Regions from separate parts of the Paenibacillus enshidis genome, predicted to be linked through region 1. Evidence: predicted binding sites of a transcription regulator. Region 1 holds the regulator's gene; the other holds the start of a gene.
What was found. The regulator CtsR, encoded in region 1, represses protease genes until heat stress. The targets are predictions, from matches to a motif close to ATGGTCAATAAAGGTCAAACA.
Positions count from the first base shown of each region.

Region 2: clpP (ATP-dependent Clp endopeptidase proteolytic subunit ClpP) is a predicted target of CtsR. The motif match lies at 2,218-2,238, and genes of this name have one in related genera.

Region 1 covers NZ_JBHHMI010000022.1:252-15,320, forward strand. The annotation lists gene ACE41H_RS19320 (GNAT family N-acetyltransferase) at 1-1,170, shown strand; gene ACE41H_RS19325 (CtsR family transcriptional regulator) at 1,590-2,051, shown strand; gene mcsA (protein-arginine kinase activator protein McsA) at 2,103-2,627, shown strand; gene mcsB (protein-arginine kinase McsB) at 2,658-3,719, shown strand; gene clpC (ATP-dependent protease ATP-binding subunit ClpC) at 3,772-6,216, shown strand; gene radA (DNA repair protein RadA) at 6,479-7,849, shown strand; gene disA (DNA integrity scanning diadenylate cyclase DisA) at 7,864-8,940, shown strand; gene pssA (CDP-diacylglycerol--serine O-phosphatidyltransferase) at 8,994-9,731, shown strand; gene ACE41H_RS19360 (nucleoside triphosphate pyrophosphohydrolase family protein) at 10,016-10,411, opposite strand; gene ACE41H_RS19365 (PIN/TRAM domain-containing protein) at 10,637-11,719, shown strand; gene ispD (2-C-methyl-D-erythritol 4-phosphate cytidylyltransferase) at 11,816-12,514, shown strand; gene ispF (2-C-methyl-D-erythritol 2,4-cyclodiphosphate synthase) at 12,511-13,002, shown strand; gene gltX (glutamate--tRNA ligase) at 13,030-14,490, shown strand; gene cysE (serine O-acetyltransferase) at 14,983-15,069, shown strand, end outside.
Region 2 covers NZ_JBHHMI010000036.1:2,691-17,759, reverse strand. The annotation lists gene ACE41H_RS23080 (SIMPL domain-containing protein) at 1-185, shown strand, start outside; gene ACE41H_RS23075 (PdaC/SigV domain-containing protein) at 333-1,415, shown strand; gene clpP (ATP-dependent Clp endopeptidase proteolytic subunit ClpP) at 1,513-2,109, opposite strand; tRNA gene ACE41H_RS23065 (tRNA-Arg) at 2,306-2,380, opposite strand; gene ACE41H_RS23060 (sugar-binding transcriptional regulator) at 2,676-3,704, shown strand; gene gap (type I glyceraldehyde-3-phosphate dehydrogenase) at 3,803-4,810, shown strand; gene ACE41H_RS23050 (phosphoglycerate kinase) at 5,110-6,291, shown strand; gene tpiA (triose-phosphate isomerase) at 6,312-7,064, shown strand; gene gpmI (2,3-bisphosphoglycerate-independent phosphoglycerate mutase) at 7,066-8,610, shown strand; gene eno (phosphopyruvate hydratase) at 8,661-9,947, shown strand; gene secG (preprotein translocase subunit SecG) at 10,303-10,536, shown strand; gene rnr (ribonuclease R) at 10,813-13,464, shown strand; gene smpB (SsrA-binding protein SmpB) at 13,658-14,137, shown strand; RNA gene ssrA (transfer-messenger RNA) at 14,396-14,759, shown strand; gene ACE41H_RS23010 (MDR/zinc-dependent alcohol dehydrogenase-like family protein) at 14,848-15,045, shown strand; gene ACE41H_RS23005 (ATPase) at 15,038-15,069, shown strand, end outside.

The DNA.
Region 1 (15,069 bases):
ATGGAAATCAGGCAACTGCGTCATGAAGAGTTCGAAGCCAGCGTTGAACTGTCGCAATATGCTTTTCAATACACCTTGTCTCCTGCAGAGCTTGAGGAGCAGAAAAAGAAATTCAAGCCTGAGCAAGTGTGGGCTGTATTTGATGGTGAAGAGCTGAATGCCAAGTTTACGCTGCTTCCGCTGCAGGTGTACTTGCATGGAAAGCCGTTTGCCATGGGAGGAATCGCCGGGGTGGCGACATGGCCGGAAAAGCGGCGCAGCGGGTTGGTGTCCCGGCTGCTCAAGCATGCTCTTGAGCAAATGAAATCGTCGGGGCAGACTGTTTCTTTCCTGCATCCGTTTTCTTTCTCTTTTTACCGGAAATTCGGCTGGGAAATCTTTGTTGAATACAAGAAATACACAATTCCTGTAGACAAGTTTCCGGCCAAAACGGCGGTGGAAGGCACGATCAAGCGTAACGTCAGGGATAAAACTGAACTAAATAAGGTGTATCAGCAATATGCACAAAGGTTCAACGGAACTTTAGTGAGAGACGAGGAATGGTGGAAGAACCGCGTACTTGATGAAGATAATCAGACAGCGGTTTATTATGCGGAAAATGGCGCTCCTGAAGGGTATGTTTTGTATAAAGTGGAGAAAAAAGAGCTCTCCTGCGGCGAATTTGTCTATCTGAGCGAACAGGCGCGTCGAGCCTTGTGGACGTACTTTGCAAACCACGACTCCATGATTGAAAAAGGGACCTTTACCTTTATGCCGGCCAATGATTCTCTTTCCTATCTCCTGACAGACCCGCGCATCCAGCAGGAAATCATACCTTATTTTATGGGCCGGATTGTGGATGCGGCTGCGTTTGTAGAGCAGTTCCCGTTCCAGTCCTCTGCACAAGGAGCTGAAATCACTTTGGCACTCACGGATACACACGCGCCCTGGAATGAGGGAACATGGAAGCTGTCTGTGTCTGCGCAAGGAGAAGGAAGGCTCCAGCCTGTCCATGAAAATACCGAAGCCCAGCTCCAATGTGATATAGCTGCGTTATCAGCCATGCTGATCGGTTATAAGCGTCCGCAAGAGTTGTTCCGCTGGGGCAAGCTTACGGGCAGCGCTGAGGCAGCGGATCTGTTCGAGCAGACGGTTCCTTCCGCTCAAACCTTCCTGATGGACTTCTTTTAAATTAAGCCAAGGACTCTTTTCCTGAGATGAAAAGGGTCTTTTTTGGCTTGAGATAGGGCTTCCGATGAATGAATCAAAGAAATATTGTGAAAAATGGAATTGAGCTCTTGGCAAATGAGAAAATTATGTTATAATAAATACAAAGTCAAAGAAAGTCAAAGTCAACTTGATCAAAGAATTGAATTTTTACATCAAATCTGGCTTGTTCAGAAGATCAGCGTATGAATTGGGGGAGTCAAAGGTCACACTAATTCGTGATCATAGTCGTAAGAACTGGTTCAGAGTGCAGACGATCACCAGGCTGAGGGGACGCCGTACTCCAGATTCGTGACTTTCCGGTTTGGTTAAGTTCAATATACGGCATATTCTGTAAATGTGAAAAAAGACTTCACATTTTTGTCGGTGGAGGATGATGAAATGTGCGGAATGTCTCCGATATTATTGAACAATATTTAAAAAGCATGTTAATTGAAAGTACTGAGGGCATTGTGGAAATCCAGCGCAATGACCTGGCTGACCGTTTTTCCTGCGTGCCATCCCAGATTAACTATGTAATTAGCACACGTTTTACATTGGAAAAGGGATACATTGTGGAAAGCAAGCGCGGCGGCGGCGGTTATGTGCGCATTCAGCGTGTAGATCTCCCGGCTCACCACGTACTCCATACGCATCTGCATCATAGCATAGGAGATGAGATTAGCCAATCCGCAGCAGAAGGGCTGATCTACCAGCTGCAAGAAGGGGGATTTCTCAACAAAAAGGAGGCTGCCATCATGAAAGCGGCGGTATCCAGGGATACCATTGCTTTAAAGCTTCCTTACCGGGATCAGGTGAGGGCCAGATTGCTAAAAGCGATGCTGATTGCGCTTTTGGCCAAATAGTCCTCTGCTGCCACCGGTCATTTAGGCTTTTGACGTAAAGGAGGTATGTGCATGCTGTGCCAGGAATGTGGTAAAAGGCCGGCAACTCTCCATTTTACGAAGATCATTAACGGAGAGAAGACCGAATTTCATATATGTGAGACCTGTGCAAGGGAAAAAGGGGAGCTGATCCCCGGAACGTCGAATGGCTTCTCCATTCACAGTCTGCTTTCAGGCCTCCTCGACTTTGATCCGACAATCAAGAGTGCGGCGGCAGGGACACAGAACCCGCAGCTGCTCCGCTGTGAGGAATGCGGTATGACTTACGCGCAGTTCAGCAAAATCGGCCGTTTCGGCTGCAGCTCCTGTTATAAATATTTTAACGACCGTCTGGATCCGTTGTTCAAACGTGTTCACGGCAGTACTGCCCATGCGGGTAAAGTGCCGGTACGAAGCGGCGCCAGGATGAAGGTCAGACGCAGAATCGATGACTTGAAGAAGGAGCTGCAGTTCAAAATCCGCGCAGAAGAATTTGAATCCGCCGCGCAAATTCGAGATCAGATTCGAGAGCTTGAAAAAGAAATAGCACAGGAGTAAAGTCTTGTTAAGAGTAGGAGGGATGCGTTTATGCCCAATCTCCGCTTTACGGAAAGACCGCTTAGCGATTGGATGCGCACAGATGCTGCAGACTCCGAGATCGTCATAAGCAGCCGGGTCAGGATTGCACGGAACCTGCAGCATCTGCCTTTTCCGATGCTCGCTACCAACCAGCAGTCCGAGGATGTGCTGAATAAACTGACGGTCGTTCTGCGCCATGAGGATATTAACCGGTTTGGTCCATTCCATATCGTCAAAATGGCGGACACTGAAGAACTGGATAAAAAAGTGCTGGTTGAAAAACATTTGATCAGCCCGAATCTGGCTTCCGAGTCCCGTAACGGGGCGGCGGTGATCAATGAAGACGAATCTGTCAGTATCATGATCAACGAAGAAGACCATCTTCGTATACAATGTCTATATCCGGGATGTCAGGTAAAGGATGCATGGCAGAATGCCACCGCTATTGATGACGCGTTTGAAGCGCATCTGGATTACGCGTTTGATGATCAGCGGGGCTATCTGACGAGCTGTCCTACAAATGTCGGAACCGGCCTTCGGGCCTCGGTGATGATGCATCTGCCTGCTTTGGTCATGACTCACCAGATTAACCGCATTTTATCGGCTGTCTCCCAGGTCGGGCTGACAGTGCGCGGCATCTACGGTGAGGGAAGTGAGGCGATTGGCAATCTGTTTCAGATATCCAATCAGATCACCCTGGGGCCAACCGAGGAGGAAATCATTGAGAACCTGCACGGCGTAGTGCTTCAGATTATCGAGCATGAGCGGGCTGCCAGATCCAGACTTATGAGCGAGTCCATGCTGCGGATTACAGATAGGGTGATGCGATCCTTCGGGATACTGTCCTATGCCGCTGTAGTGGATTCAAAGGAGGCGGCACAGCGGTTATCGGATATTCGCCTTGGCGTGGATCTTGGTATACTTGAGAATCCCTCCATACCGGTACTGAATGAGTTGAATGTCATGACTCAGCCCGGTTTTTTGCAGAAAAAGTTCGGGGAAGCGCTGGGTGCCGGTGAGCGTGATATGTACCGGGCCAAGCTGATCCGCGAACAGCTGGGAACCGCATAAGAAGCCATAATAGTCTACAGAATTAAATTTTTTAGTGGAGGTGCAGGACAATATGATGTTCGGAAGATTTACGGAACGAGCGCAGAAGGTACTCGCTTTGGCTCAGGAGGAGGCAGTGCGCCTGGGACATAACAATATCGGAACAGAACACATTCTGCTTGGTTTGATTCGCGAAGGTGATGGGATTGCGGCTAAAGCTCTGATCGGTCTCAGCCTTGGTCTGGAGAAAATCCAGGACGAAGTGGAAACGTTGATTGGCCGTGGTCAGGAGCAGCCTACGAACATCGCTTACACACCTCGCGCCAAAAAAGTGATTGAGCTTTCCATGGATGAAGCACGGAAATTGGGCCATACCTATGTAGGGACAGAGCATATCTTGCTTGGCCTGATCCGGGAAGGGGAGGGTGTTGCCGCGCGTGTGCTGAACAATCTGGGCATCAGCCTGAACAAAGCACGTCAGCAGGTGCTTCAACTGCTTGGCAGCAGTGAGGCAGTGTCCAGCAACAGTGGTGCTCCTTCGAATGTCAGCACCCCTACGCTGGATAGTCTGGCCCGCGACCTGACGGCTTCCGCGAAGGAAAGCAACCTGGACCCAGTAATCGGACGAAGCAAGGAAATTGAGCGTGTCATTCAGGTGCTGAGCCGTCGTACCAAGAATAATCCGGTATTGATCGGTGAGCCTGGTGTTGGTAAAACGGCCATTGCAGAGGGGCTGGCGCAGAAAATTATTGCGAATGAGATCCCTGAAACGCTGCGCGACAAGCGTGTGATGACGCTGGATATGGGTTCTGTCGTTGCAGGTACGAAATATCGCGGTGAATTTGAAGACCGCCTCAAAAAAATTATGGATGAGATTCGTCAAGCGGGCAATATCATCCTCTTCATTGACGAGCTGCATACGCTGATCGGCGCTGGCGGCGCAGAAGGGGCGATTGACGCCTCCAATATTCTGAAGCCGGCTCTGGCACGCGGTGAACTCCAATGTATCGGTGCAACGACGCTTGATGAATACCGCAAATATATTGAAAAAGATGCCGCTCTCGAACGCCGCTTCCAGCCAATTACGGTGGATCAGCCGTCTCCGGAAGAAGCGATTCAAATCCTGCATGGTCTGCGGGATCGTTACGAGGCGCATCATAGAGTAAAAATTACGGATGAAGCGATTGAAGCAGCCGTAAAATTGTCTGACCGGTACATTACAGACCGCTTCCTGCCTGACAAAGCGATTGACCTGATTGATGAAGCGGGCTCCAAAGTAAGGCTGAACTCTTACACGGTACCGCCAAATCTGAAGGAGCTGGAAAACCGTCTGGAGGATATCCGCAAGGAGAAGGACTCCGCGGTGCAAAGCCAGGAATTCGAGAAGGCAGCCGCGCTGCGCGACACGGAGCAGAAGATCCGCGAAGAGCTGGACATGACCCGGAATCAATGGAAAGAGAAGCAGGGCCGTACAGATTCCGAAGTGACCCCGGAAGATATTGCACAGGTAGTTTCGATCTGGACCGGCGTTCCTGTCAGCAAGCTGAAGGAAGAAGAAACCGAACGTCTGCTGAATATGGAACAGCTGCTGCATGAGCGTGTGATCGGCCAGGATGAGGCGGTTAAAGCAGTCAGCCGCGCCATCCGCCGCGCCCGCGCCGGCCTGAAGGATCCGAAGCGCCCGATGGGCTCCTTCATCTTCCTTGGACCAACAGGGGTAGGGAAAACCGAGCTGGCCCGCGCATTGGCAGAAGCGATGTTCGGTGATGAAAATGCGGTCATCCGGATTGACATGTCCGAGTACATGGAGAAGCATTCCACATCCCGTCTCGTCGGAGCTCCTCCGGGATACGTCGGATATGATGAAGGCGGACAGCTGACCGAGAAAGTGCGCCGCAAGCCATATTCTGTCGTGCTGCTGGATGAAATTGAAAAAGCGCATCCGGAAGTGTTCAACATCCTCCTGCAGGTACTGGAAGACGGCCGGCTGACAGACTCCAAAGGACGGGTGGTGGATTTCCGCAATACGCTGATCATTCTGACCTCCAACGTTGGGGCAGAAGCCATCAAACGTAATTCTACGCTCGGATTTACGGCCGTAGCCGATGCCGGTGCGAATTATGACAAAATGAAGGGCAAAGTGATGGATGAGCTGAAGAAAAGCTTCCGTCCGGAGTTCCTTAACCGGATCGATGAAACGATCGTCTTCCACTCGCTGGAAGAGCAGCATATCGGCCAAATCGTTTCGCTCATGTCCGAAGAGCTGCGCAAGCGTCTGAACGAGTACAATGTCGACTTCGAACTGACGGATAAAGCGAAGGCGTTTCTGGCCAAGGAGGGCTTCGATCCGGCCTATGGAGCAAGACCGCTTCGCCGGGCGATCCAGAAGCATATTGAGGACCGCTTGTCCGAGGAGATGCTGAAAGGCAGTATTACCAAAGGCGATTCGCTTCTGATCGATGAGTACAATGGCGAGTTGACCGTAACCAAGAAGGATAACGTAACGGCAAAATCCTGAGGCCGGTCATTGGTGACCGAGGCTGCTTGAGAGAAAAATAGCGAACAGGAAAAAGGCTGTTCCCCGTGGACGAACCGCGGCGGAAGCAGCCTTTTTTTCTTGTCTGTATCAGCCTGTTCCCATACGGCAAAACGCTTGGAAGAGTTTGTGATATTGCTTTACGGCCCTCTGGTTCAATGGTAAACTTTTAATACTGAAGCTTTTTTTTAATCAAGGCCGACGAAATACGACAAGGATGTCGAATAATCGCAAGGAGAATTGAATGGCCAAAGTAAAAACTAAATTTTACTGCACAGAGTGCGGATATGAATCTCCGAAGTGGTATGGCAAGTGCCCGGGCTGCCAGGCCTGGAACTCCATGATCGAAGCAACGGAGACTGTGGTAAAAACCGCCGGGATGAATTCATCCCTTTTTCATAATAGTAAAGAGAAGCCGCTTCCCATCGTGGAAATTGAAAGTGATCAGGAGCCGAGAATCCTGACGGGAATCACGGAATTGAACCGTGTGCTTGGCGGCGGAGTTGTTCCGGGCTCCCTGGTGTTGGTCGGGGGCGACCCTGGAATCGGCAAATCTACGCTGCTCCTGCAAACATCTAATGAATTGGCCCGCACCGGGCTTCGCGTGCTTTATGTCTCCGGCGAGGAGTCGGTGCGCCAGACCAAGCTGCGGGCTGACCGCCTTGGTGCCTTATCTCCCAACCTGTATGTCCTTTGCGAAACCAATCTGGAGACCATCGAAGAGGCCGTAGACAACATGAAGCCCCAGTTCCTGGTCATTGACTCCATACAGACAGTGTATTTGCCGGAAGTGACCAGCGCCCCTGGCAGCGTAGCACAGGTGCGCGAATGTACCGCCCGCTTCATGCGCATTGCCAAAGGGCTGGGCATCGCTACTGTGCTTGTCGGACATGTTACGAAGGAAGGGGCTATTGCGGGTCCTCGTCTTCTGGAGCATATGGTGGACTGTGTCCTGTATTTTGAAGGAGAACGACATCATACGTACCGGCTGCTGCGCGCGGTGAAGAACCGTTTCGGTTCAACGAATGAGATGGGAATTTTCGAAATGGGCGAAGAGGGGCTGCGCGAAGTTGCCAATCCTTCCGAGCTGTTTCTGTCGGAACGGCCCCTTGGTGTGGCAGGCTCTACGGTGGTGGCCAGCATGGAAGGCACAAGGCCGGTGCTGGTCGAGCTGCAGGCGTTGATCGCAACCACGCACTTCCCGTCACCACGCAGAATGGGCACTGGAGTGGATCACCATCGTATGGGGTTGATCATAGCTGTATTAGAGAAGCGTATGGGCATGTTTTTACAGAACCAGGATGCTTATCTGAACGTGGCTGGAGGCGTAAGATTGGATGAGCCTGCTGTGGATCTGGCCATTGCGGTAAGCATTGCGTCAAGCTTCAAGGATATGCCGACCAAGCCATATGACGTTATTTTTGGCGAAGTGGGGTTGACCGGCGAGGTGCGTGCCGTATCCCGGGCTGAGCAGCGCGTGCGGGAAGCGGAGAAGCTGGGCTTCAAAAGGGTGATCATGCCTGAGAAAAGCCTTAAGGGGTGGACACCTCCCAAGGGGTTGGAAATCATTGGAGTCGGAACTGTGGCAGATGCACTAGCAGCCGCATTAAATTAGGGGGCAACGAAAACATGAAAGAATCGAGCCAACTGGAAAAAATGAATGACCTGCTGCGGCTGGTGGCGCCAGGTACACCTTTTCGTGAGGGACTGGAAAATGTGCTTCGTGCCAAGACTGGCGCGCTGCTTGTGGTGGGCTACAGTCCGGAGGTTATGGAAGTGGTGGATGGGGGCTTTTCGATTAACTGTGATTTTTCCCCGAACTATTTATATGAATTGGCCAAAATGGACGGAGCCATCATCCTCAGCGAGGATCTCAAGCGGATTTTGTATGCCAACACGCAGCTGATTCCGGACTCCTCAATTTCTTCCAGCGAAACGGGCATCCGGCACCGGACGGCTGAGCGGGTCGCCAAGCAGACGGGCAAGCTGGTTGTGTCCATTTCGCAGCGCCGTAATATTATAACATTGTACCAAGGTACACTTCGTTACTCCTTAAAAGAAATCGGTGTCATTTTGAGCAAGGCCAATCAGGCGATTCAAACACTGGAGAAATATAAATCCGTCCTGACACAGTCGCTGACCAACCTGACCGCCTCCGAATTTGAGGAGCTTGTCACCCTCCCTGAAGTGGTCAATGTGATCCAGCGGACCCAAATGGTGCTGCGCATTAAAATGGAAATCAAGCGCTTTGTCAATGAGCTGGGCAATGAAGGGCGTTTGATCAACATGCAAATGGAGGAGTTGATCGGCAATACCGTGGAAGAAGCCTGGCTGCTGTACAAAGACTACGCCAAGGAAGTCAGCGACGAGAAGATTCGTGAAATCATCAACGGGCTGAAGCATTTGACCGACGAGGAGCTGCTGGATATGAATCATATCGTACGGTTGCTTGGTTATCCTTCTTCCGCAGCCGTATCCGAAGATTATGTCGCTCCTCGCGGATATCGGGTGCTGAACAAAATTCCGCGCCTGCCTAACGTTATTATTCATAACCTCGTGGAACGTTTTAATCAGCTGCCCCTTGTCATGATGGCGACGATTGAGGAACTGGATGAAGTCGACGGTATTGGCGAGGTGCGTGCCCGCACGATCAAGGAAGGCTTGAAACGTTTACAAGAGCAGGTTTTCATTGACAGGCAAATGTAAATAACATACAATTGGTGGATGTTATTTGATCCGTGATTTTATGAGGTGAAGCAATGATTATGAAATCTGTTCCGAACATGTTTACCCTTGGTAATCTGTTTCTCGGAATAATCGCCATTCTAATGGCTATCGATGGTCAATACAGTCATGCAGCCATTATGGTTATTGTCGCCATGTTGTTGGATGGTTTGGACGGTCGTGTAGCGAGGGCGTTAAACGCGCAAAGTGAATTCGGCAAAGAGCTGGACTCATTATCTGATGTCATTTCCTTTGGCGTCGCTCCGGCGGTAATCATGTATTTTGTAGCCCTTCAATCAGCCAGTCCTGCCTTGGCCTGGACGGTAACGGCCATCTTTCCGATGTGCGGAGCGCTTCGACTGGCCCGTTTTAACGTGGTTGGTGGAGCAGCCGGGTATTTTACAGGACTTCCGATTCCTGCGGCAGGGGGCGTACTTGCTACATTATCCCTGTTTCATGAAGACATCTCTCTCTTCTCGATGGCTGTCGCTACCCTGCTGTTGTCTTACCTGATGGTCAGTTCGCTGAAGTATCCCAATTTCAAACGGGTGGGCTTGCCCAAAAAGGCTGTGTGGATCGCACCGCTCGTTGTGATCGGTGCCGTGGTGGTTGCTGTCCAGTTTTCCGATCAGCTCTCGAAGCTGATCTTTGTGCCGCTTGTGCTTTATGCGGTATATGGCATGAAGCATAACATTCAAGCAATTGCCAGAAAAAGACGCGCCAAACGCCGTCATGCCGAGGACAGCAGTAGCTATCGTCACTCGGAGCGTTGATCAATCAAATACTTATAGAGGTAGTTCAAAAAGTCATCTTTTGATCACGAAGTAAGTCAGGAAGCGGGCTCGACATCGAATCTTGAATTCAGCCGGGACTTCCGGTGCTCACGTACCCCAAGTACGCTCCGCTCCTCAGTCCCTAGCTTCATTCAACCTTCTCGGTGCTGAAAACCTGACTTTTTGAACACGCATCTAAAATAAAAAGCATTTATTTCCCTGATGATCCAGGCGAAATAAATGCTTTTTTTTGTAGAGTAATGCTTGCTGAGGTATATAAACGGTCAGGACATATTAAATAAACCTAAAGTGGAGCATTTGCGCGATTCCTTCTCAACAACGTCTTCCAGACGGATATCCAGCAAGTTACATAGGGCCGACATGTAAAAAAGACTACGTCCCAGCTCGGCGGTGATTGCTTCCCTGCAATTCTCGCACAGCTGCCCCTGCACGTGATTGTCCAGCAGTACTTTGGCTTGTTCAAGCCCGCTTTCCGGTTCATAGTCCTGTTTCCTGGCATGAAGCTCTATACAGCCGCACTCGGTAACAGATTTGGCAACCACGCGGTTAACGGCAGCGCCTGATTGGCCAGTCTTGGACAAAATGTCCAGCAGACTGCGGTGACGGAGCAGCAATTCGGAAACCTGATCCTGAAAAGCATGTAAGCTTTGTGCGCTCATATATCGCTACCCACCTCTAGTTATTAGGAATAATTTTATTATAAGACAGCCAATTGCAGGCTTTCAACATAAAATTCCAAAGAAGGATTCTGCTAGGGGTTCCATGGAAGTATACGCTGTGTAAAAAATTTACATCCAGCGATTATCAGAGATGAAAGTGGACCATACTGAATAAAGAAGGAACTAAATTTTGGAATTGAAAGGTTTTAGGAGGTGTAGGATTCGATGTGGAGAAAGGCTATCTTAATTTTTACCGGTTTATGCGGTTCATGGTTCGGTTACACATTGTTTCAAAAAGCGTCCGGGACCGTGTCCTGGATGCCGGAATGGATGAGAACGACCGCTGCGGGCGGCTTCATCTGGGTGGTTGTTGGTGCGGTGCTGTTCATGGTGCTCTGCAGTATCGCGGGCACGGCAGCTGCGCATCGGCTGCAGAAAGGAATTGAGGATCTGTCCAAAATTCCGATGAATGAAATGGCTGCTGGCACGACAGGACTTGCCGCCGGGCTGATATTGTCGATCCTGCTGTACCCGGGTCTGTCCTGGCTTGGACAAGCCGGGCAGATTTTGCAAGTAGGCGTCATGATCGTTTGCGGTTATATCGGTCTTATGGTGGGGCTGGAAAAACGGGAAGATCTGGCTTCCTTCTGGAAATCAGGCAGGTTTGGACGCGAGGAGGTGGAGGAGGGCCGGCGAATCGAGGAGCATAAAATTTTGGATACGAGTGTCATCATTGACGGAAGAATTGCAGATATTTGCAAGACGGGTTTCATTGAAGGGACTATTGTCATCCCTGAATTTGTGCTGGAAGAGCTGCAGCATATCGCGGATTCCTCCGATTTGCTCAAGCGCAACCGCGGCCGGCGCGGACTGGACATCCTCAATAAAATCCAGAAGGAGCTTGACGTGAAGGTTCTCATTTACGAGGGGGACTTTGAGGAGATCTCTGAGGTGGACAGCAAGCTCGTCAAACTGGCCAAGGTGCTGCAGGGCAAGGTTGTAACCAATGATTTTAATCTGAACAAGGTATGCGAGCTGCAAGGGGTATCCGTGCTGAATATCAATGATCTGGCTAATGCAGTCAAGCCTGTCGTGCTTCCGGGAGAAGAAATCATGGTGCAGATCATCAAGGACGGCAAGGAGTACGGTCAGGGTGTTGCTTATCTTGACGACGGAACGATGATTGTGGTGGAAGGCGGACGGGATTATATCGGGACGACGATGGAGGTGCTGGTGACCAGCGTGCTCCAGACGTCGGCGGGCCGAATGATCTTTGCCAAGCCAAAATTATTGGAAAAAGCCCAGTAAAAGCGGTATGATGATAGCTGGATGAAAGAGCCCGGGATGAAGATCCGGTTCGTTCCATTCCATATATCATACTGACGTTAAGGCGGGATTCGCGCTATGAACAACAGCTTGGGCGTCGTCGTTGTGGCGGCGGGACGCGGCACCCGCATGGGAACTGCGGAGAGCAAGCAGTTTCTGCTGCTGCAGGACAAACCTGTTTTTATATACACGCTTGAGGCGTTCGCGGCTGTGCCCGAGGTAAGCGGAATCGTACTCGTTACCGGAGCGGATGATGTGCAGCGGTGTCGGGAGTGGATTGACAGGCATCAGGTCGCTAAAGTTACGGACGTCATCGCAGGGGGCTCCGAACGACAGCATTCCGTATACCGCGGACTGGAATGCCTGCAGACCGAATGGGTTATGGTGCATGACGGTGTCCGCCCGTTCGTGGGCCGGGATGAAATCCGGAGATGCCTGGAGACTGCCCGGGAGTTCGGCGCTTCCGTACTTGCTGTGCCGGTGAAGGATACGATCAAGCAGGTCAATGAAGAAGGGGTGATTACGGCTACGCCGGATCGCCGGAGTCTGTGGAGCATTCAAACGCCACAGACTTTTCGTCTTTCTGATCTGCTGCGGGCCTATGAGGCTGCTGAGTATGCGGGGTTCCTCGGGACTGATGATTCGATGCTCGTCGAGCGGCTGGGCATTCCGGTGCGGGTTGTAGAGGGGAAATACACCAATATTAAAATTACGACACCGGAAGATTTGGATATTGCGCAATTATGGACAAGCACAGAGGGAGAGGACGCAAGATGATTCGTATAGGACAAGGTTTTGATGTTCATCAGCTGGTGGAGGGAAGGCCGTGCATTATCGGCGGGGTGACGATCCCTTATGAGAAAGGACTGCTTGGACACTCGGATGCCGATGTGCTGCTGCATGCGATTACGGATGCCGTTCTGGGCGCACTGGGGCTCGGCGATATCGGGAAGCATTTTCCGGACAATGATCCGGCCTTCAAGGATGCGGATAGCCTTAAGCTGCTGGAGCATGTCTGGGCGCTTGCCCAGGAGCAGGGCTACCGGCTCGGCAACGTCGATGCAACGATCATCGCTCAGAAGCCAAAGATGGCCCCATACATACCGCAGATGGTGGAGGTGATCGCCCGCGCTCTTGGGGCGGAGGACCCAAGCCAGGTGAACGTCAAAGCGACCACGACAGAGCAGCTCGGATTTACGGGCCGTGGTGAGGGCATTGCGGCACAGTCTGTTGTCTGCCTTGTCAAGGGTATGCTATCATCTTGAGAGATTAGAGACACGGAGGGGATATACATGAGCACTGAGGTTCGTGTACGCTATGCGCCAAGTCCGACAGGACATCTGCATATCGGCAATGCCAGAACGGCGCTGTTCAACTATTTATATGCCAGAAACCAGGGCGGAAAATTCATTATCCGGATTGAAGATACAGATGTGAAACGCAATATTGAAGGCGGGGAAGAGAGCCAGCTGAAGTATCTGAAATGGCTCGGCATCGATTGGGATGAAAGCGTGGATGTCGGCGGGGAACACGGGCCGTACCGCCAGACGGAGCGCCTGGACATTTACAAGGTCTATTGGCAGGAGCTGCTGGACCAAGGCCTCGCTTACCACTGCTATTGTACGGAGGAAGAACTGGAGCAGGAACGGGAGGAGCAGCTTGCCCGCGGCGAGACGCCGCGCTATTCCGGCAAGCACCGCAACCTCACTCTTGAGCAGCGCCAGGCCTTCGAAGCGGAGGGACGTATACCGAGCATCCGTTTCCGCGTGCCTGATGAGCGGGAATATACGTTTGATGATATGGTAAAAGGCAAAATTACGTTTAACTCCAAAGAGACGGGCGATTTTGTCATCGTCAAAAAAGACGGCATTCCTACCTACAACTTTGCGGTGGCCGTTGACGACCATTTGATGAAAATCACTCATGTGCTGCGCGGCGAAGACCATATTTCCAACACTCCGCGCCAGCTGATGATTTATGAAGCTCTGGGCTGGGAGCCGCCGATCTTCGGGCATATGACGCTGATCGTCGGCGAGGATCACAAAAAGCTCAGCAAACGGAATGAATCCATCATTCAATTTATGGAGCAGTATGACAACCTTGGGTATTTGCCTGAAGCCATGTTCAACTTCATTGCCCTGCTCGGCTGGTCTCCGGAAGGTGAAGAGGAGATTTACAGCAAAGAGCGGCTGATTGAAATTTTTGACGCCAACCGTTTGTCCAAAAGCCCGGCTGTGTTTGATCCGAACAAGCTGGCGCATTTGAACAACCATTATATTAAACACGCCGATCCTGACCGGATCGCTGACATGGCGGTTCCGTACCTCCAGAAGGCCGGACGCCTTCCGGCCAGTCTCACCGCGGAGCAGCAGGAATGGGCAAAGGCGCTTGTCCGTTTGTATCAGGAGCAAATGACAGCTGCATCGGACATTGTTCAACTGTCAGGCGTATTTTTCCGCACCCATCTGGAGCTGGATGCAGAAGGGAAAGCGATCCTGGCGGAAGAGCAGGTCCCGGTCGTGCTTAAGGCTTTTGCCGACAAGGTTGAGGCATCCGAGGAATTTGCAGCTTCGCGGATGGCCGTGCTAATCAAAGAGGTACAGAAGGAAACAGGCTTTAAAGGCAAGCAGCTGTTCATGCCCATCCGGGTCGCTTTGACCGGCCAGACACACGGGCGTGACCTGAATGAAACGATATATCTGCTTGGACGGGATACGGTATTGGACCGTCTCCGCTCTCAGATCAAGGGATAATCGCGTTTTATAGCATGAAGCGGCTGAAGCTGCTTTCTTGTCAGATTGTTTTCTTTTCGTTATAATAAACTCCATCAGAAAACCAACATTTTGCTTGTCAAATTGATCGTTGTTTCATATAAATGATTTAGTTAAAAAGCTGGGAACAGGAGAAGTACGCTGCAACAGGACATTTTTTCAGAGAGAACGGTCAAGGGTGCTTCCCGGGGCTGAGAGCCGTTCAAATGACCTGCAGTGGAAATGCGCCTGGGAGCTGTGCAGTTGAACCGGCATGCCGGCCAGATTGTACCGTTTCGTCCGCGTTACAGGACGTGAAAGAGGAGGTGGCGTGTTCTGCCCTGTCTATGGAAGCATGGAACACCTCAAGCAGAGTGGAACCACGGTGAAACGTCTCTGCAGCACAGGCTGCAGGGGCGTTTTTTTCTTGTCCCGTTTGCCAGTAATTCAAAAAACTCGGCGGCTGCCTTACAGAAGGAGCAAGGAGGGAAGGGCATGTTCAGGCAAATGAGATCTGATATTCAGGCTGTATTGGATAACGACCCGGCGGCAAGAAGCAAGCTGGAGGTGGTTTCCACCTAC
Region 2 (15,069 bases), on a different contig from region 1:
CTAAAGCGGCCAAGCGCCAATTGGGCAGCCTGCTTAATGTATCGTTGGAGAATGCCCAGCCGCCCGTTTTTTATCAGGAGGCTGCTGTGGCCAAGGCTGCAGACTCTGCAGGCGCCAACACTGCGGTAGAGCCAGGGGAAATTAAGCTCAATACCCAGTTAAGTGCCCAGTATGAAATGAACTGATTACACGAAAGTGATCAATGAGCCGGAAATGAGTCAGGATTGTAACCCAGCCTGTAACATTTTCCGGCTCAAAGTATTTTAATATATCACTCAGATGGTTTTTTCATCCCGCGACTTGCGTCAAGGATCAGAGGAGGATATTAACAAATGAATATTCACACAAAACGATTGGGTACAGTAATGCTTGCGGCCGCTCTGGTCACCGGTGGCGTTACTGCTGCTTTTTCCGAACTGCACGCAGCTGGTGGTGCAGCCCAAACCGTTCAGCAAACTCAGGTAACCTTGAAATGGAACGGCAAGACCCTGCAAACGAAAGGGCTCATGATCAAAGGGCAGACCCTGATTCCTGTAGCGGCTCTCAGGGATGACCTGAAGCTGCCTGTGTCATATAATACGTCCGAGAAATCTTATACGATCGGTGCCGGCTATAACAAGCTGAAAATTACAACAGGGTACGATGAGCTGTACGTCAATGTAAACGGGGTGCACACGTATGATATGCAGGCCCGGATGGTCAGCAACCGGCTCTATGTTCCTATCGGTCACCTGAAGGCTTACCTCGGCATTGACGCTGCCTGGAACGCAGCCGCCAAGACGGTCAGCATGACCAAAAGCCAGCTGAATTCCGTCTCCATCAAAACGGTAAGCCTGTCTCGGGAAAAATCGGATACGATGAACTTCGATCTGAAATACCCTCAGCTTACAGGCAGCCAGGCAGGTGTTGATAAAATCAATGCCGTGCTGAAGCAGCATGAAGAAAAGGTGCTGGCAGAGATCAAGAAGCAAATCAAAGAGATCGGAGAAGCTACCGCGGACCGACCTTATCAATTTGAAAGCAATTATGCCGTGATCTACAACAGGGGAGGTTATATCAGCCTGATTGTGGAGGACTACTCCTATTTTGGCGGCGCTCACGGCTCCACGACCCGCACAGGGTATACGTTCTCGCTGGCAGACGGCAAGCAGCTTGGACTGGGCGATGTGTTGAAGGCCAACCCGGATTACAAGAAAACGCTGAACAACAAGCTGCTCAAACAAGTGCCGGCATCCAACGGATATTTGGGAGACTTTAAGGGGCTTTCGGATCAGCCGGGTTTCTACGTCACTGGCACAGGCATCGTCATCTTCTTCCAACAGTACGAGTACACAGCTTATGCGGCAGGTATTCCGGAGTTCCCTTTTGCTTTCACGGAGCTTCTTCCTGCTGGGGCCAAGCCGCTCGGAAAGTAATCATCCAGGAGAAAAGAAAAATCCGTCCCGCGTTCCTGCATCAGGAACATGGGGCGGATTTTTTTGCAAATGGGACTTAAAAGACTTGTGTTACGGGTCAGACTCCTGGTGTTGGAGTGCTGGAAATCACTTGATCGATCAGGCCGTATTCTTTGGCTTCGTCAGCTGACATGAAGTAGTCACGGTCGGTATCCTTCTCGATACGGTCCAGCGGCTGGCCGGTACGCTCGGCGAGGATGCGGTTCAGCTTATCCCGCATTTTCAGGATACGGCGTGCACGGATTTCGATATCTGTCGCTTGACCTTGAGCGCCGCCCAAAGGCTGATGAATCATAACCTCACTGTTTGGCAGGGCGAAGCGCTTGCCTTTGGCGCCTGCGTTCAGCAGGAATGCGCCCATGGAAGCGGCCATCCCCACACAGATGGTGGATACGTCGGGTTTGATAAACTGCATCGTATCGAAAATCGCCATGCCGGCTGTGATGGAACCGCCGGGGCTGTTGATGTAGAGGTGGATGTCTTTTTCCGGATCTTCCGCAGACAGAAACAGCATTTGCGCGATAATGGAGTTGGCGACCACGTCATTTACGTCAGACCCGAGGAAAATGATGCGATCCTTCAGCAATCTGGAGTAAATGTCATAGGCTCTCTCACCGCGGTTGGTTTGTTCAACGACCATAGGAATGTAGCTCACGTAAAACCCTCCCTTAAATATGTGCTAGGATACGTACTACCTGATACAGGTAAAGTCTCCATAATAAACTGTTACCGTATTAACCACATCATAAACAATTTCGAGTAAAAAGTCAAAGAAAGTCAAACTATCGGTGAAAAAAAAGAGCCCTCAGCGCTCTCGTTGGTTAAACACTTATATATAACATCAATAAAAATGGCGCGCCCGCGAGGAATCGAACCTCGATCTCAGGCTCCGGAGGCCTACGTCATATCCGTTGGACCACGGGCGCATATTTAACATTCCTTTGAAATAGGACACAAAAATGATTATATGTGACTCTGGGGCAAAATGCAAGTTTTTATTTCAGTGGTCTGACGAAAGGCTTTTATGTTAATAATGGATGCTAAAACGCTGCGCATAATCGGTTGGAGGAGTGAGAAATATAGGTTCTGACACTTGCATGTGAGGTTGGAATTGGTTAAAATGAATGTGGGACTTAAAAAGTTAACCCGGGACATTTTGAGGCCAGCATAAAGCAACATAAATGTATATGAACCAGTAGGAAGTCTGCGGGAGTGGAAAGCATGCGAAATATATTAGAAATTCAGAAGCAGCTTCTGCCAGATCTCACGGATGTATTGAAGAAAAGGTATACCATCCTGCATCAGATCATGCTGTCAGACGTCATCGGACGCAGAACGCTTGCGGCTTCATTGCATATGACCGAACGTGTGCTGCGAGCCGAAACCGATCTTTTGAAAGCCCAGGGCCTTATAGAGATTGAGAGTATTGGTATGCGGGTGAGCGAAGCCGGCAGGGAGCTGCTGGAACAGCTTGAACCCATTGCCAAAGAGCTGTTTGGATTGTCTTTGCTTGAAGATCAAATCCGTCAGGCATATAACCTGCGCAAGGTAATCGTCGTGCCGGGTGATTCGGATACGTCGCCGATGACCAAGCGGGAATTGGGCCGGGCGGGAGCCAAGGCGCTGCTGAGCGTCATGGGGGATGAGGACGTTGTGGCCGTGACCGGAGGAACCACCATTGCCGATGTCGCGGAGCATCTGACGACACCGCCGGGCGGACCGCTGAAGGGCGGATGGTTTGTGCCGGCTCGTGGGGGCTTGGGCGAAAGCCTGGAAATGCAAGCCAACTCCATTGTTTCCAAGATGGCTGGCAACGTAGGGGCACAGTACAGACTGCTGCATGTACCGGATTTGTTGAGCCAGGAAGCCTATGAATCGCTTGTCCAGGATCATATGATTCAGGAAATTGTAGAGACGATCCGCAAGAGCCGGATTATCATCCACGGGATTGGTAATGCCATGGCAATGGCGAAAAGGCGCAGGCTTGACCCGGATACGGTGGCGGAGATCCAGGCTGAGGGAGCGGTAGCTGAATCTTTTGGCTACTACTTTAACGAACAGGGTGTAGTTGTACACCGGATGCTCACCATTGGGCTGCGTCTCGAGGACATTAAGCGGACGGAAATCGTGCTCGGCATCGCCGGGGGGGCAAGCAAGGCGGCGGCGATTCAGGCCGTGCTGCGGTTCGGACAGGAAGATATTCTGGTCACCGACGAAGCGGCAGCGGAGATTATCGCGCGCAATTGCTGATTTCTTTCACGGAGATATTTTAAATATTGTTGTCTTGACGGGCTTTACCGCCTGTCTTGAATAAATAAAAACATACAAAACTTGGGAGGAACTTACTCATGGTTAAAGTAGGTATTAACGGTTTTGGACGTATCGGCAGACTGGCTTTCCGTCGTATTCAAAATGTGGAAGGCATTGAAGTAGTAGCAATCAACGACTTGACTGATGCCAAAATGCTGGCTCATTTGCTGAAATATGATACAACGCAAGGACGTTTCGACGGAGACGTTGAAGTACATGACGGCTTCTTCAAAGTAAACGGCAAAGAAGTTAAGGTTCTGGCTAACCGCAACCCTGAAGAACTGCCTTGGGGCGAGCTGGGCGTTGACATCGTGCTGGAGTGCACAGGCTTCTTCACAACTAAAGAAGCAGCTGAAAAGCACCTGAAAGGCGGCGCTAAGAAAGTTGTAATCTCCGCGCCAGCTACAGGCGACATGAAAACGATCGTGTACAACGTAAACCATGACACACTGGACGGTACTGAAACTGTAATCTCCGGTGCTTCCTGCACAACCAACTGCCTGGCTCCTATGGCTAAAACATTGAACGACAAGTTCGGTGTTGTGGAAGGTCTGATGACTACAATCCACGCTTACACAGGCGACCAAAATACACTTGACGCTCCGCATGCGAAAGGCGACTTCCGTCGTGCACGCGCTGCTGCTGAGAACATCATCCCTAACACAACTGGTGCTGCTAAAGCAATCGGTCTGGTTATCCCTGAACTGCAAGGCAAATTGGACGGTGCTGCACAGCGCGTTCCGGTTGCAACTGGCTCCCTGACTGAGCTGGTAACCGTTCTGGAGAAAAACGTAACTGTAGACGAAGTTAACGCAGCAATGAAAGCAGCTTCCGATCCGGAAACTTACGGATACACAGAAGATGAAATCGTATCTTCCGATATCAAAGGTATGACTTTCGGATCCCTGTTTGATGCAACTCAAACCAAAGTGCTGACTGTTGGCGACAAACAACTGGTTAAAACTGTAGCTTGGTACGACAACGAAATGTCCTACACAGCTCAGTTGGTTCGTACCCTGGAGCACTTCGCGAAGCTGGCTAAGTAATAACGGCTTGGCGTTATGCAACCACATAGAGCGGAAACAGACTATTGTTTCCGCTCTTTATATATGACTTCCTTGTAGTGAGAGTTCAAAAAGTCAGGTTTTCAGCACCGAGAAGGTTGGATGAAGCTAGGGACTGAGGAGCGGAGCGTACTAGGGGTACGTGAGCACCGGAAGGCCCGGCTGAATTCAAGATTCGATGTCGAGTCCGCTTCCTGATTTACTTCGTGATCAAAAGATGACTTTTTGAACAACCTCTTGTAGTGCACATCATCAAATCCCTGGTGCGGAGGAGTATGGATATGAACAAGAAAAGCGTTCGCGATGTAGAAGTAAGCGGCAAAAAAGTGTTTGTCCGCGTAGATTTCAACGTTCCTGTGGAAGACGGCAAAATTACCGACGACAAGCGTATCCGTGAAACCTTGCCAACGATTAACTACCTGATCGAAAAAGGTGCTAAAATTATTTTGGCAAGCCATTTCGGACGCCCCAAAGGTGAAGTGGTTGAATCCATGCGCTTGACACCTGTGGCGGCACGCCTGTCCGAGCTGCTGGGCAGACCTGTAGCCAAGGCTGATGAGGCTGTTGGTGAAGCGGTGAAAGCACAAGTGGCGGAGCTGCAAAACGGTGACGTACTGTTGCTCGAAAACGTCCGCTTTTATCCAGGCGAAGAGAAAAACGATCCTGAACTGGCGAAGCAATTTGCCGAGCTGGCGGACCTGTTCGTCAACGACGCATTCGGTGCCGCACATCGTGCGCATGCTTCCACGGAAGGCATTGCACATCAGCTGCCGGCCGTATCCGGCCTGCTGATGGAGAGAGAATTGTCCGTCCTGGGCAAAGCGCTGTCCAATCCGGATCGTCCGTTCACGGCCATTATTGGCGGTTCCAAGGTTAAAGACAAAATTGACGTGATCGACAACCTGATCAGCCTTGCAGACAACATCATCATTGGTGGCGGTTTGACTTACACGTTCCTGAAAGCACAAGGCCACGAAATCGGCAAGTCCCTGCTGGACGATTCCAAGCTGGACGTATCCCTTGGCTTTATCGAGAAAGCAAAAAGCTTGGGTAAAAATTTCTACCTGCCGGTGGATATCGTGGTATCCGATGATTTCAGCGCTGATGCGAATACGCAAATCGTTGATATCGACGGAATCCCTGCCGATTGGGAAGGCGTGGACATCGGTCCGAAAACCCGTGCTATTTATGCAGATGTTATCAAAAACTCCAAGCTGGTCGTTTGGAACGGGCCAATGGGCGTATTCGAAATCGAGCCATTCTCGAATGGTACCCGTGAAGTAGCGGAAGCTTGCGCGGCAACCGAAGGCTACACCATCATCGGTGGCGGCGATTCCGCGGCTGCAGCCGAGAAATTCGGTCTGGCTGATAAAATGGATCACATCTCCACAGGCGGTGGCGCTTCCCTTGAGTTCATGGAAGGCAAGGCGCTTCCGGGCGTTGTGGCATTGAACGATAAGTAACTAGCAGGGAGCTGAAAAAAGTGAGAACACCGATTATTGCAGGCAACTGGAAAATGTTCAAAACGGTTCCTGAAGCAACAGACTTCATTCAGAACGTAAAAGGCAAAGCCGAAGTGGAAGGTGTGGAGAGCGTGATCTGCGCGCCATTCACGAATCTGCCTGCTCTGGTGGAAGCTGTAAAAGGAACCTCCATCAAAATCGGAGCACAAAACCTTCACTTCGCTGAAGACGGTGCTTATACGGGCGAAATCAGCGGCCGCATGTTGAAGGATCTGGGCGTGGACTACGTCATTATCGGACACTCCGAGCGCCGTCAATATTTCGCGGAAACGGATGAAACGGTGAACAAGAAAGTTCACGCCGCCTTCCGCAACGATCTGATTCCAATCGTATGTGTCGGTGAGAAGCTGGAAGAGCGTGAAGCCGGACAGACGAAGGAAGTTTGCAAAGTGCAGACAGAGGCGGCTTTTGCCGGGCTTGCCAAGGATCAGGCAGCACAGGTTGTCGTGGCTTACGAGCCAATCTGGGCGATCGGAACAGGCAAGTCCTCCACGGCGCAGGATGCCAATGAGGTTATTGCCTACATTCGTACGCTGATTACAGAACTGTATGACGAGAGCACGGCTAATGCGGTTCGTATCCAATACGGCGGCAGCGTAAAACCCGAAAATGTAGCAGAATACATGGGTCAAAGCGACATCGACGGCGCACTGGTCGGCGGGGCAAGCCTGCAGCCGGAATCCTATATCGCGCTTGTTGAGGGGGCGAAGTAACATGACTGCACCAAGACCGGTTGCATTAATTATTATGGACGGATTCGGACTTCGCGACACTGTGGAAGGCAATGCCGTTGCACAGGCCAACAAGCCGAACTACGACAAATACTTAAGCATTTACCCGCACACGACGCTGACAGCGTCCGGTGAAGCGGTTGGACTGCCGGAAGGACAAATGGGCAACTCGGAGGTAGGACACCTGAACATTGGCGCAGGGCGGATTGTGTATCAGGATCTGACCAGAATCTCCAAGTCCATCCGGGAGGGCGAGTTCTTCGATAACGAAACGTTGGTTGAGGCGGTTCGTAACGCGAAGAACAACAACAAGAAGCTGCATCTGTACGGACTGCTGTCCGATGGTGGCGTGCACAGCCATATTGATCATCTGTTCGCCATGATCGACCTGGCGAAGAAAGAGGATTTGCACGAAGTTTATATTCATGCATTTATGGATGGACGCGACGTCATGCCTGACAGCGGCGTTGGTTTCATGGAGAAGCTGATTGCCAAGATTCAGGAAAGCGGCATTGGCAAAATAGCGACCGTACAAGGCCGCTATTATGCAATGGACCGCGACAAGCGTTGGGAACGGGTTGAGAAATCTTACCGTGCCATCGTGTACGGAGATGGTCCGAAATATACGGATCCAATGCAGGCCCTGCGTGAATCGTATGAGAAGTCCGTATTTGACGAGTTTGTGGAACCGACCGTGATTACCCAGGCAAACGGCAGCCCGGTAGGACTGGTGGAGAGCGGGGATTCCGTTGTGTTCCTGAACTTCCGTCCTGACCGTGCCATCCAACTGTCTCAAGTATTCACCAACGCGGATTTCCGCGGATTTGACAGAGGACCGAAATTCCCGGAAAATTTGCATTTCGTATGTCTGACTTTGTTCAGCGAAACGGTGAACGGTTTTGTGGCTTACGAACCGAAGAATCTGGACAATACGTTCGGTGAAGTGCTTGTACAGCATAACAAGAAGCAACTGCGTATTGCCGAAACCGAAAAGTACCCGCACGTGACGTTCTTTTTCAGCGGCGGCCGTGATGTCGAGCTTCCTGGCGAGACACGGGTTCTGATTAATTCGCCTAAAGTTGCTACCTATGACCTGCAGCCGGAAATGAGCGCTTATGAAGTGGCGGACGCTTGCGTGAAGGAAATCGAGTCCGACAAGCATGATGCGATTATCCTGAACTTTGCGAACCCGGACATGGTGGGACACTCCGGTAAAATGGAGCCTACGATTAAAGCGGTAGAAGTGACGGATGAGTGCGTTGGACGTGTAGTGGACGCTGTGAAGGCCAAAGGTGGTACTGTGGTTATCATTGCCGACCACGGCAATGCAGATATGGAAATCGATGAGCAGGGACGTCCTTTCACCGCTCACACGACCAACCCGGTTCCGTTCATCGTGACTGATGAAAACCTGGTGCTGCGCGAAGGCGGTATCCTGGCTGACGTGGCTCCCACGCTGCTGGACCTGATGGGTCTGCCGTTGCCTAAGGAAATGACTGGAACGTCCATGATTGCAGGACGTAAATAAGATGTGCTAATTTAGAAATAGAATAAACATACCAAAAGGAGATCTGTACAATGACTATTATTTCTGACGTGTACGCTCGCGAAGTCCTTGACTCCCGCGGCAACCCGACTGTAGAAGTTGAAGTATATCTGGAATCCGGTGCGATGGGACGCGCAATCGTTCCTTCCGGCGCTTCCACAGGTGCGCATGAAGCTGTAGAGCTGCGCGATAACGATAAAGACCGTTACCTCGGCAAAGGTGTTCTGCAAGCCGTTAAAAACGTAAACGAAGTGATCGCACCGGAAGTCATCGGTCTGGACGCTGTAAATCAGCTCGAAATCGACAAAAAGATGATCGCTCTGGACGGCACGCCTAACAAAGGCAAGCTGGGCGCAAACGCGATTCTGGCGGTATCCATGGCTGTAGCCCGCGCTGCTGCAGACGCTCTTGGTCTGCCTCTGTATGTATACCTCGGCGGATTCAACGCGAAACAACTGCCTGTGCCAATGATGAACATCGTGAACGGCGGCGCCCATGCCGACAACAACGTTGACGTGCAAGAATTCATGGTCCTGCCAGTAGGCGCTCCAAGCTTCAAGGAAGCGCTGCGTATGGGTGCGGAAATCTTCCACAACCTGAAATCCGTTCTGAAAGGAAAAGGCCTGAACACCGCAGTTGGCGACGAAGGCGGCTTTGCTCCTAACTTCACATCCAACGAAGATGCGCTGTCCTCTATTATCGAAGCGATTGAAAAAGCAGGGTACAAGCCAGGCGAAGACGTTCTGCTCGGCATGGACGTAGCTTCCACAGAGTTCTACAAGGACGGCAAGTACACACTGGAAGGCGAAGGAAAATCCTTCACTTCTGCTGAGTTCGTTGATCTGCTGGCTTCCTGGGTTGAGAAATACCCGATCGTTACGATCGAAGACGGCTGCGCAGAAGACGATTGGGAAGGCTGGAAGCTGCTTACTGAGAAGCTGGGCAACAAAATCCAGCTGGTTGGTGACGACCTGTTCGTAACCAACACCGAGCGTCTGAACAAAGGCATCGAAGAAGGCATCGGCAACTCCATTCTGATCAAGGTGAACCAAATCGGTACCCTGACTGAAACGTTCGATGCGATCGAAATGGCGAAACGCGCCGGTTACACAGCGGTAATATCCCACCGTTCCGGTGAGTCCGAAGACAGCACGATCGCTGATATCGCGGTTGCAACGAACGCTGGTCAAATCAAAACCGGTGCTCCTTCCCGTACGGATCGTATCGCGAAATACAACCAGCTGCTTCGTATCGAAGACGATCTCGGCGAGCTGGCTCAATACAACGGCTTGAAGTCCTTTTACAACCTGAAGAAATAATTGTCTGATTCGGCAGTAAACGCAAAACAGGGTATTCCCCGCCATATGGCCGGGAATACCCTGTTTTTTTGAAAAATGACTGTCTTTCGAGGGCTAGTGAAGGCGTTTTCCATTCAAAGTCCGGCCGGTTAAATCCGCGCGTTTGAGCCGCAGTGCAGCATATATAAAACATGGCAAAGAAATATTATGGGTTGTGATACTTTCATGCTTTGTGCCGGGCTAAGCCTGTTGGAGATTTTGGGAAGTTTGGTTGTGTTAAACGAAGGGATGTGATAGAATAAAAATGCTGTTTATGAAACGTGAACTCTTCATTTTAATGTATAAAAGTGATGCTCAGGCTTAGGAGGTGGAATACATGGAACTGTTTTTGAAAATTGTGCTCGTTGTATTGTCCATTGCTGTGGTTGCGGTTGTATTGTTGCAAAAAGGTAAGAGTGCGGGGTTGTCCGGTGCCATCTCCGGCGGAGCGGAGCATCTGTTTGGCAAAACCAAAGCGCGCGGGATGGATCTGATCCTGCAGCGTGTTACAGCCGGGCTTGGAGCGGCGTTTATGATCGTCGCCATTCTGGTTGCCGTCCTGGTGAGCTAATACGAACACTTAAGCCTTCGTTTCAACCGAAACGGGGGCTTTTTAAATATTCAAACGGCAGTGACCGAGATACATAATAAGCGATATTCTAATATAGGAAATTCATACTTACACTGGAGCGGGGATGCCGGAGATTGAATCTGTGTATACTAGGGTATGAGTATACTAGGACTGGTCATATCCTGACCGGATGAGGCGCCTGCACTCATGGACGTATTGCAGGAACAGATCAGAGATAAATGGGTCGAAAATTAAAGGTCACCCGAGGTGGACAAAATGATAACAGAAGAACAAATACTTGAATTTATGCGGGATGCCGCATACAAGCCGATGACTTACCAGGAACTGGAGAAGCATTTCGGGATTGACAGTGCGGCGGATTTCAGGGAATTCCTCAAGCTGCTGAACGCTTTGGAGGAAAGCGGCAAGCTTTTGCTCAACAGCGGCAACCGCTACGGCGTTCCGGAGCGAATGAATCTGGTGCGCGGACGCCTGCAGGCTCACGCGAAGGGTTTTGCTTTTCTCATTCCTGAGGACAGGGACCATCCTGACGTCTATATTCATGCCAATGATCTCAAGGGGTCGATGAACGGCGATACCGTGCTCGTCCGTGTGACCTCCAGAGGACCTGCAGGCGGACGTCTGGAAGGTGAAGTGGTACGGATCGTTGAGCGTGGTATTCTGCAGGTGGTTGGCGTGTTCCAGAGCCATGAAGTGTACGGTTTCGTGATTCCTGATGACAAACGGATTAATCGGGATATTTTTATTCCTCAACCCAGCTTTAATGGAGCGGTCAATGGACAGAAGGTCGTTGTGAAAATTGTGAATTACCCCGAGGGCCGTACGGCTGCGGAAGGTGAGATCATTGAAATTCTTGGTCATAAGGACGACCCGGGTGTGGATATTCTGTCCATTATCCGCAAGCATCAGCTTCCGGAGTCTTTCCCGGAAGAGGTTATGGGGGAAGCGGAGGCGGCTCCCGATTCCATTACGGAGGATGAGATCATCCGCCAGGGGAGACGGGATTTGCGCGACAAAACGATCGTGACGATCGACGGTGAAGACGCAAAGGACCTTGACGATGCTGTCAATGTAGAGCGTCTGCCAAACGGAAACTACCTGCTCGGTGTTCATATTGCTGATGTAGGGTATTATGTGCGCGAAAACTCCAAGCTTGATCAGGAGGCATATAACCGCGGCTGCAGCGTGTATCTGGTGGATCGGGTCATTCCGATGCTTCCACACCGTTTGTCCAACGGGATCTGCTCCCTGAACCCGCAGGTAGACCGGCTCACGATGTCGTGTGAAATGGAATTCGATTCGAATATGAAGGTCGTACGGCATGATATTTTTACAAGCGTGATCAAGACGAAGGAACGGATGACCTACAAAAACGTTCGCAAAATCCTTGACGAAGAGGAACCGGAGCTGCTGGAGCGGTACAAGGACCTGGTGGATACCTTCAAGCTGATGAAAGAGCTGGCCATGAAGCTGCGCAGCCACCGGATGAACCGGGGCGCGGTGGATTTTGACTTTGACGAAGCCAAAGTTATCGTGGATGAGGAAGGCAAGGCCGTCGATATTGTTAAAAGAGAACGTAGCGTAGCCGAGCAGATTATCGAGGAGTTCATGCTGGCGGCGAATGAGACGGTGGCGGAGCATTTTCACTGGCTGAAGGTGCCGTTTATTTATCGGATTCACGAGGACCCGGATCAGGAAAAGCTGCAGAACTTTATGGCATTTGCCGCCAATTTCGGCTTTCAGATTAAAGGCCGCGGCAATTCAATTCACCCGCGCGCGCTGCAGACATTGCTGGAGGATATTCAGGGCACGAAGGAGCAAACCGTGCTGAGCACGATGATGCTGCGTTCGATGAAGCAGGCGAAATATGATGCGGAGTCCACGGGCCATTTCGGGCTGGCTGCAGAATATTATTCGCATTTTACGTCACCGATCCGGCGTTATCCCGATCTGGTCATTCACCGTGTCATTCGGGAGGTGCTGGAAAGCGGTGGCACGCTTTCGCCGGAGCGGCAGGAATACCTTGCTTCCCGTATGCAGGATATTGCGCAGCAGTCCTCCGAGCGTGAGCGGGTTGCGGTGGATGCCGAACGGGATGTAGAGCAGATGAAGAAAGCGGAATACATGCTGGATAAGGTCGGGGAAGAATTCGACGGCATGATCAGCAGTGTTACCAGCTTCGGTATGTTCATCGAGCTGGAAAATACGGTGGAGGGTCTCATCCGGATGGGCGGCCTGACGGACGACTATTATCACTTCGATGAGGCCCACATGGCTCTGATCGGGGAGCGTACCTCCCGCGTATTCCGCATTGGCGATGAAGTGAAGGTGCGAGTAGCGCGTGTCAACATGGATGAGCACACCATCGACTTCGAGCTGGTGGACATGAAGCCGCGCAGCGAGCGCGGACGGCCTGACTGGGCAGGCGGCGGCTTCGGACGGCCAGGTGGACGTGGCAAGGGCGGCGGCGGTCGAGGCAAGGGAGACGGTCGTGGCGGTGCAGTCGCCGCTGAAGGAAGCCGCTCCGGAGGCAAAGGTAAGCGGAGCGGTAATGGAGGCGGTCGCGATGGTGCGGCTGCAGCGTCGGAAGTGGGTCGTTCCGGCGGCAATGGAGGCGGAAAAGGCAAGCGGAGCGGCGACAGAGGCCGCTCCGAACGGGGCGCTGCTTCGGCTCCGGCGGTCAGTTTCGGGTTCGGTAGCGGCAAGGGCGGCTACAACTCGCCTGCAGGTGGCAACGGCGGCAGTGGAAGCCGCCGCAAGAAGACATCGGCGAGCGGCGTCTTCATCGGCGAGTCGGCGACGCCGGGCAATGATGCCGGCAGTCCGGTGCGCCGCAAGCGGAAGAAGTCCAAAGGCGGCAGTGGCGGAAATGCGACGGCAACCTTTGTCCGTAAGAAGAAAAAATAAACGGACAGACAATCTATAGACGATTTATACGTAAGCACGGCAGAACGACCTGCATGTGGGCCGTCCGTTACCTCAGAGGCCACGGACGGCGCCTCGGATATCCTTGCTTTTGCCGAGCCGCTTTTGCTACAATTAATATCTGGCCGCGCTATTTTGGTTAAAGGAACATCAATTTATTGAGGGAGTGATCGTCATGGGGAAAAAAGCCGACGGGAAAGTACTCGCCCAGAACAAGAAAGCTTCCCATGATTATTTTATCGAGGACACCTATGAGGCGGGCATGGTGCTGACGGGAACGGAGATTAAGTCCATCCGCAACGGGCGTTCCAATATTAGCGACGCTTTCGCAACCATCCGCAACGGAGAAATTCATATTCATAACATGCACATCAGTCCGTTCGAACAGGGCAACCGGCATAATCCCGATGATCCGACCCGCACGCGCAAGCTGCTGCTGCATAAGGAGCAGATCAACAAGCTGCTGGGTTTGTCGAAGCAGGATGGCTATGCGATCGTCCCGCTGAAAATTTATGTCCGCAACGGTTACGCGAAGCTGCTGCTTGGCCTTGGTAAAGGCAAGAAGCAATACGACAAGCGAGACTCGGCAGCCAAACGGGATGCCCAGCGTGACATCCAGCGTGCGCTGCGCGAGAAGCAGAAGGTGGCACGTTAAGCGGATTTGGATGTACAGGTACAAGTTGCTTGCGCAGGTTCAGATGAACTGGGTTGGGGTATTTTATATACGCTCAGTATAGCAGAACGTATATATTTTAAGGCTGATATATGGTATAATGACGGAGTAGTGTTCTTATGAGCACCGCACCTTGATGCTTCTGAGCATCCTTCCTTTTTATGGAGGGGGAGGATGTGGAATAGATCATTGCTTATGCCCGGCATTGCCGGATCTAATCCAGGAGCCCTTTTATAATGAGGGGGCGTTTATGGATTCGACGGGGATAGTTCGAGCATGAGTAGCGGGTAGTGGGGACGCGTCCGCTTCATCAACGCTAAAGCCTATTAAACGGCAAACAAACAACTAACTACGCTGTAGCAGCTTAATAACCTGCACACGTGCTCTCGCTCTGTATCGCCCATGTACCGGGATGAGGGCTCAACTTTAGTGGGATACGCTGTCTAGTCTCCGCCTGCGGCTAGCTGAAGAAGACAACCAGGCTGACCCGAAGGGAATCCGGTAACAGGGAGTCTCTAGGGTGACATCAAAACTGTTACTACACCCGTAGAAGCTTATGTGGCGTTATCTTCGGACAGGGGTTCGACTCCCCTCGCCTCCATACGTAGTAAGTCAAAGGCCATCGACCAGTCATCTGGTTGGTGGCTCTTTATGATATAATAAGCGTAATTATAAAGATGGAGGGATTCAAGATGCTTTCAAATCGAGAACAGCTCCAAGAAATTCTTAAAAAAGCTAACCAACATGCACGCAAGCAAGCCAAAGAATCAGGTGCATCAATATATTATATAAAAAATAATAAACGTATACGAGAAGACGCAGAAGGGAATAAATTCGAGATCGTTTTTGATGCAACCGGCAACCGACGGGAGCTAGAATATAATGAATGATACCCGACCCATTATGACGGTTTT